Regions from separate parts of the Clostridium sp. JN-1 genome, predicted to be linked through region 1. Evidence: riboswitches for the same ligand, from Rfam matches in the RefSeq annotation. Region 1 holds a riboswitch; the other holds the start of a gene.

What was found. A riboswitch is a leader RNA that binds a small molecule or an ion and turns the genes downstream of it on or off. The one in region 1 is predicted to bind thiamine pyrophosphate.
Region 2: it holds a riboswitch for thiamine pyrophosphate, as region 1 does, so the genes downstream of both, thiS (sulfur carrier protein ThiS) here and thiC (phosphomethylpyrimidine synthase ThiC) in region 1, are expected to answer to the same signal.

The regions. Positions count from the first base shown of each region.
Region 1 is NZ_CP033465.1:883,831-887,968, reverse strand. Features, by position in the region: gene EBB51_RS04400 (methyl-accepting chemotaxis protein) at 1-872, opposite strand, end outside; gene thiC (phosphomethylpyrimidine synthase ThiC) at 1,123-2,436, opposite strand; TPP riboswitch at 2,528-2,636, opposite strand; gene EBB51_RS04390 (metal ABC transporter permease) at 2,683-3,525, opposite strand; gene EBB51_RS04385 (metal ABC transporter ATP-binding protein) at 3,518-4,138, opposite strand, start outside.
Region 2 is NZ_CP033465.1:986,948-991,085, reverse strand. Features, by position in the region: gene EBB51_RS04875 ([Fe-Fe] hydrogenase large subunit C-terminal domain-containing protein) at 1-1,481, opposite strand, end outside; gene EBB51_RS04870 ((2Fe-2S) ferredoxin domain-containing protein) at 1,478-1,777, opposite strand; TPP riboswitch at 1,948-2,047, shown strand; TPP riboswitch at 2,104-2,212, shown strand; gene thiS (sulfur carrier protein ThiS) at 2,271-2,465, shown strand; gene EBB51_RS04860 (thiazole synthase) at 2,534-3,304, shown strand; gene thiH (2-iminoacetate synthase ThiH) at 3,316-4,138, shown strand, end outside.

The sequences.
Region 1 (4,138 bases):
ATTATAAATACAGTTTTATTTACATTTTCCATAGACATTCCCAAATCAATTGCCCCTATAGTTTTACCATTTTTAACAACAGGAACTAATATATCATATACTTGAACTTTATTTTCGTACTTATACTCAGAAGAATAAACTTTTCCATTAACAGCAGCAGTTCTACTTCCAACATCATCTAAAGTAGTACCAATTTTATTTTTATCACTATCAGCTGTTACTTTTAAATTCTTGTCCACAAATAGTGCATATACTATACCATTATCTTTAGCCAAACTTTCCATTAAGTTTTGTGCTTCCAAATTTGAAGTTAAAACTTTAACTTTGTTTGCTAAGATTCCTATTTGGGCAACTCCTCCATCACTTTTTTTAATAGATCCATATTTAAAATAATCATTAGTTTCACGACTTTTTCTAATATCTTCTATAGAAATATCTTTATCTCCCTTTAAAACTTTATAAGGATCCGTTTTACTATCAAATACAGTACCTATACTTGTTGGCAAATTTGAATAAATAATCTTTCCAGACGGATCAGTAACATTTATTTCATCAACTTCAAATTTATTTGCAAGAGTAGTCAAATAATCATTATCGATTTTATCTTGATTAATTGCTATAAAACCTCCAAGTGTTCTTATTCTAGTATCTATTGATTCATTTAATTCATCCATAGAAATATTATTTCTTCCCATTTCACCTCCAATATGATTTGCTATTGTCATACCATCTGATTTCATCTGTAACAATATTTTGTTTTTAGCTATACTTATAGATACACATGCTATAGTAGCTATTATAATAAAAATTATAATTATTGGTATCAATAAAATTTTAGATTTCACAGAACTTTTAAACTTATTAATTTCCACAACTATTCCCCCCAAAATTGATTTTATAAAGCGATAAATTTCACCGCAAATTAACGCATATCTAAACTGTTGTATATGCGTTTTAGAAAATAAATAATCGCATACCTAATATTACAATGAAAACTAAGATAATACAATTTATTATACTATTTTAATATCGTCTATAAATAAATTATTTTAAGATGTATATAAAAATTCCCATAATGACTTTAATCATTATGGGAATTCAACTCATATTTTCACATACTTTCTAATCATCATCCCTTAGGATATTTATATTTTTGCCTTCCATGACTTTGTTCATATTCCTTACTGCACACATTTTTCCACACATTGTACAAGTTTTTTCATCTTCTGGTCTTGAACTCTCCCTGTATCTTTTAGCTTTTTCTGGATCTATCGCAAGTTCAAGCATTTTATTCCAATCAAGTTCTCTTCTTGCATTAGCCATTTTATTATCCCAATTTCTTGCACCATTAACTCCCTTTGCAATATCTGCGGCATGTGCTGCTATTTTCGCTGCTATAATTCCCTCTTTCATATCATCTAAATCTGGCAATCTTAAATGTTCAGCTGGAGTTACATAACACAAGAAATCTGCTCCATAAGTTGCTGCAATTGCTCCTCCTATAGCACTAGTTATATGATCATAGCCAGGTGCTATGTCAGTCACAATAGGTCCTAAAACGTAAAAAGGTGCATCATGACAAAGTTTTTTCTCAAGTAACATATTTGTTTCTATTTCATTTAAAGCCATATGTCCAGGTCCTTCTATCATAACTTGTACATTCCTTTTCCACGCTCTCTTTGTAAGCTCTCCTAAAGTCATAAGTTCTTTAATTTGACTTGGATCTGTTGAATCATCTAGACATCCTGGTCTGCATGCATCCCCCAAGCTTATTGTAACATCATATTTTTCACATATATCAAGCACCTTATCAAAGTACTCATAGAAAGGATTTTCTCTATTATTTAAATTCATCCATGCATATAGTAAACTTCCTCCTCTTGATACAAAATTCATAAGTCTTGGGTTTCTTTTAAATACTTGTGCAGTTTCCCTATTTATACCTGCATGTATAGTCATAAAATCAACACCATCTTTTGCATGAGTTTCTATAACTCCTAGAAGTTCTTCAGCAGTTATATCCTTCAATTCCTTATCATAAAAGCCAACTGCATCATACATAGGTACTGTACCTATCATAGCTGGAGACATTTCTATAAGCCTGCTTCTAAATTCCCTTGTCTTTCCAAAGCAGCTTAAATCCATTATAGCTTCTGCTTTCATTTCTATTGCTTTTTTTACTTTATTGAGTTCTAAATCTATATTGCAGCAGTCTTTTGAAATACCTAAATTTACATTTATCTTAGTTTTTAACCCCTTTCCTACACCTTCTGCACTTAATTTCTTATGATTTTTATTAGCTGGAATAACAACCTTTCCTTCTGCAACAAGCTTAATTAACTTTTGTACATCCATATTTTCCTTTTCAGCTGCTGTCTTCATTTGACTTGTAACTATGCCTTTTTTAGCTGCATCCATCTGCGTAGTATAATTCATTTTATACATCTCCCTTTCAATTTTATACGCAAAAAGAGGAAAGCCACGTAATGCTTTCCTCTTCAAACCTTTTAATAAACCTTTTAAATTCAAAGTTATATAAAGTTTTCCCTACGTTGGCATTACCCAAATCAGGTCATAAGGGTCTTAAGATTCAATCTCACTCTCAGTCTGTAACACAGACTCCCCAAAATATTTTTTATTTTAATTAATTAGTAACACACATTTACTTTATTGTCAATAATTTTAGTCGTTTTCTTTTGCAATACTCTTATTAGATAACCTATAAGAGCAGCTGAGACTAGATACTTTTTTTAAAAACATAACTACAGCTAACATTGCAACAGATGCTAATGCAATCAATCCACCTGGTGCACATCCTATATAATATGAAGAAAATAAACCTATTAAAACATCTATAATACTAAATATTATTGACGATATTAATGTAACTTTAAATCCTTTCTTAAGCTGCAGTGCAGTTGCAACTGGCAGGGCAATCATTGAACTTAAAACAAGCACCCCAACTATCCTTATTGAAACAGAAACCGTAGCTGCAACCAATATTGCAAATACATAGTTGATCATTTTAACCTTTACTCCAGATATTTTTGCTGCTTCTTCGTCAAAAGCAATAAAGACAAGCTGATTATATGAGAAAAATATCAATATATATGATATAACACTCAGTATAATGACCGTATACAAATCCTCTCTTGACACTGTAAGTATACTTCCAAATATAAATGAATCAACATTTGTATGTAATATTCCAGAACTCATTATGGTAATTGCAATTCCAACACCCAATGACATAACTATTACAAGTATAAGTTCAGCATACTTTCTAAAATAGCCCCTTAAAAATTCAATTAAAACTCCACATATTGAAGTAAATATAAATGCAGCAAAAATAGGATTTTTTTGTGTTAAAAGTCCTATTGCAGCCCCTGCAAGTGAAGCATGTGATAGAGTATCTCCTATCATGGAATATCGCTTTAAAACCAAAAAAATACCTATACACGGGCAAAGTATTGAAATCAATACAGCTATTATAAAAGCATTTTGCATAAATGTATAATCAAACATAAAATTTATTACCTCCATTAGCCTCTACATATTCTTTGATATATATATCCGGCTTGCACATATGACCATTTCCATTTGACAAATGATATATAAGCGATGAATTTGAAATTGCCGCCTTAAGGTTATGTTCTATTGATATAACAGTTATGCATTTATTTCTATTTAAATATTTAATCAAGCTATAAATTTCTTTCTGACTTTTTATATCAACACCAGTAGATGGCTCATCTAAAATAAGCAAATCTGGATTTCCCATTATTGCTCTTGCTATAAATATCTTTTGACATTGTCCCCCTGATAAATTTCCTATAAGTGAATTTTTAAATTCCAGCATATTTACTGTTTCTAAACTCTTTGTTATTATTCCCTTATCCTTTATCTTTAACAATTTTCTATAACAATCAAGCATTTCATAAACGGTAATTGGAAACTGTGAATTTAGGAAATCTGATTTTTGTGCTACATATCCAATATTTTTAGCTTCATTTATTATAGTACCGCTTGTTGGTTGTAAAATATTGAGCATTAATTTTATTAAAGTTGATTTTCCACATCCATTTTCCCCTAGTATGGATACATATTCGCCATTATTTATAGTTAAATTAATATTGTT
Region 2 (4,138 bases), 100 kb from region 1:
AGATATACAACAGTTTCTATAAAATTCACATTATATTTAGGATTAGAAATTTTTTTACCCAATATACTTTTTTCAGTTTTTTTAACATATTTAAAGTCTTCATCATCCATGATTAATGATATAGGTTTATTTTTTATATTTTGAATTTTTATCATAAAAATATCTTCAGCTGCTGGATTAATATCTTTAACTTTCATGTGTCCATCTAAAAATATAATACAGTTTAAACTATTTTCAAATATAACATTTCTTACACTTTCAGCTTTACTTCTCATATAATGAAGACACATATTTGTTTCTGCCATACCTTCAAATACAGCTTGAGCCTTCTCTTTACAAGTATTATATCCACATACTCCACAATTAAGTTCATCTTCTTCACTATACTTGCCCATCATGTTCATTATTTTTTCTATTTCATCTTCTGATGCCTTTTGTTTTTTTATCTGCTTATCTGTGAATACTGCAGCAAAATCTATATGATTGTTTAGATGTATCTTACTTTTATTAGTAAAACACTTGCTGCTAATATATTTCTTAACCTTTTGGACCCTTTTATAATATCCTTTTTCATTATTAATCATTTTAGGTCCACCTATACAACTTCCCTTGCAAGCGTTAACTTCAATAAAAACATGATCAATTTCTTTTTTCTCAATACTTTTAAATAATTCCATACATTCTTCTATTCCACTTACAGATATAGTTTCTAACTTTTTTTCTTCTATAGCAGAAGATATACATTTTACTATACCACCTAACATTGGATAGTTTCTTCCATTCATAAATGAATTTTCATCAAATTCTTCTTCTAAATCTTCTATCTGCATATTCAAACTTTGAATCCAACTTGGAATTTCTTCAAAAGATAGTACTGCATCTACTACTTCTTTATTTTTAAGACTCTGAGTTTCAATTTTTTTAGCTATACAGGGTCCAATAAACACTACAAAACTATCTTGTCCATATACCTCTTTTAATAATTTTCCATGAGCAATCATTGGTGACACTACCGGAATCATATAAGGAATTAAACTTGGAAAATACTTTTCAATCAAATAGTTAGCAGAAGGACATGCCGTAGATATATATACTCGTTTATTTTCACTTTTTATATATTCTTTATATAAATTAGAAACTACATCTGCTCCAGCTGCTGTTTCTTCCACATATTTAAAACCTAACTTTTTTAGTAAGTGAACAAACTTGTTAGCGTTTATATCAAAAGCTCCTGGAAAAGAAGGTGCCACACTTGCTATAACTTTTTTACCAGAAGCTACAGCATATTTAACTCTTTCCAAATCACTTACTATATGTCTTGCATCTTGAGGACATATTCCCAGACAATGACTGCATGCTATACATCTATCTTCTACAATTTCAGCTTGCTCATTTTTAAATTTTATAGCCTTTACCGGACATGAACGTAAGCACTTATAGCAGTTTTTGCAATTCGCACTGGAAAAGTTCATGTACTTCATTTTTTTATCCTCCCCAATATTTCGTTTTCAAAAAATTTGTCTATATTATTTTCATTAACAGAATATACTTTTTCTTCTTCATTAATTTTCACTGAAACATCATGTGCACAATATCCTAAACAAAAAGATCCCCTCAATTCTACAAAACTTTTTAATTGATATTTTAAAATTAAATTTTGAAGACTTTCTATTACATTTTGTGAGCCTTTTAAATAACACGCACTTCCTACACAAATACTAATTATTATCATATTTTCACCTTGTACAATAAAAATACATAAAAATTTATTATACATTTTCCTTTCTAAGCACAAATTTTTTTAATATGATAAACTGTTTTTATGTCTGTTTAAAGTTTTTATAATATAATTTTAAATGAAAAAGTGAAAAAATTATACATGTATAATTTGTATAAACTGTTTACACATATCTAAATAAGTGGTATTATATGTATATAAGTTAATAAAAGTGTTTGCAGGGGGACCGTTTGGTTGAGAAGGTTAAAACCTGACCCTTTGAACTTGATGTAGTTAACACTACCGTAGGGATGCAAATCAATTAATATGTATATTTCAAGGAGTGCTTAACAACATAAGTACTCCTTTTTGTTTTAAAAGTAAATACAATATTGTATGGGAGCTCATATAGATGTGCTGAGAGTAAGATGTTATCTTTTACCATTACAACCTGATTTGGATAATGCCAACGTAGGAAACTTTATTTGATATGTTTGATTTTTATGGAAAGCATTATTTGCTTTCCATATTTTTTTTGAAAGGAGGTCTTAAAGTGATTGTAAATGGAGAAGAAATGAATTTTGCTGACAACTTAACTGTATCTGAGTTATTGGACAAACTAAACATAAATGAAGAAACAGTTGTAGTTGAATCGGATTTGAATATAGTAGATAAAGATAATTATAAAATTAAAAAGCTTTCAAGTGGTTCTAAAGTAGAAATTATCCGTTACGTCGGAGGCGGTTAATCTATGATTTAGTAAACGTACACAATATTAATTTTTTAATAACATAATAAAAAAGGAGAGTTAATTTTATGGATGAATTAGTAATAGCAAATAAAAAAATAAATAGCAGATTTTTTGTTGGAACTGGGAAATTTACATCAAATAAAATAATTCCAGAGGTACTTAAAAGTTCCGAAGCTCAAGTTGTAACAGTAGCCATGAGACGTATAGATATTCACTCTACAGATTCAGATGACAATATATTAAATTTTATAAATAAAGATTGCATACTTGTTGCAAATACATCAGGTGCTAGAAATGCTGAAGAAGCTATAAGACTTGCACATATTTCCAAGGCAATGGGATGTGGAAACTGGGTAAAAATCGAAGTAATTCCAGATAACAAATATCTTCTTCCGGATAACTATGAAACTATAAAAGCTGCTGAAACTCTTGCAAAAGAAGGATTTGTAGTACTTCCTTATATAAATCCAGATTTAATGGATGCAAAAAGGCTTGTAGATATTGGTGCTTCAGCAGTAATGCCTCTTGGTGCACCTATAGGTACTAACAGAGGGCTTAAAACTAAGGAACTTCTAAGAATTTTAATTAATGAAATAGATATTCCAATTGTCGTAGATGCTGGTATAGGCAAACCATCTCATGCTGCAGAAGCTATGGAAATGGGTGCTGATGCAGTACTTGCCAATACTGCTCTTGCAGCAGCTGAAAATCCAGTACTTATAGCTGAAGCTTTCAAACTTGCAGTACAAGCAGGTAGGAAAGCATTCCTTGCAAAGCCGGGCATTGAAAGAGAATTTGCTGCCCCATCATCTCCTCTTACAGGATTTTTAAGATAGGAAGTGTAAAAATGAGTTTTTATGATGTAGTTCAAAAATATAAGGAATTTGACTATGATAAATTTTTTAATAATGTTACAGATTCACAAATTGAAAGAATAATTTCAAAAGATAGCATAAATGAAATGGAGTTTTTAGCACTACTTTCTCCAGCTGCTGAAAAACATATTGAAGAAATGGCACAGAAAGCTCATAACATATCCATTAAGTATTTTGGTAAAAATGTTGTACTATATACTCCAATGTATGTTGCCAACTATTGTGAAAATAGATGCGCATACTGCGGATATAACTGCACAAATAAAATAAATAGAAAAGTTTTAACCATTGGAGAAGTAGACAAAGAGGCTAAAGCAGTATATGACATGGGGTTCAGGCATGTAATACTTCTAACTGGAGAATCCAGAATATATTCGCCAGTCTCATATATAAGAGATTGTGTAAAGATTTTAAAAAAATATTTCAGTTCAATATGTCTTGAAATATATTCACTAACAAAAGAAGAATACAGCGAATTGATAAAAGCTGGTGCAGACAGCCTTACAATGTACCAGGAAACATATAATGAAGAAGTTTATTCAAAAGTGCATCTTGCTGGTCCAAAGAAAAACTATAGATATAGACTTGAAACTCCTGAAAGAGCTTGTGAAGCTGGTATGTATTCTATAGGTCTCGGTCCATTATATGGTCTTTACGATTGGCACAGGGAAGCTTTTCTTGGAGGACTTCACGGTGCATATATTCAAAATAAGTTTAAAGGAGTCGATGTAAACTTTTCAGTTCCAAGAATAAGACCTCATGCTGGAACATTTAATGACCTTCATGAAATAAGCG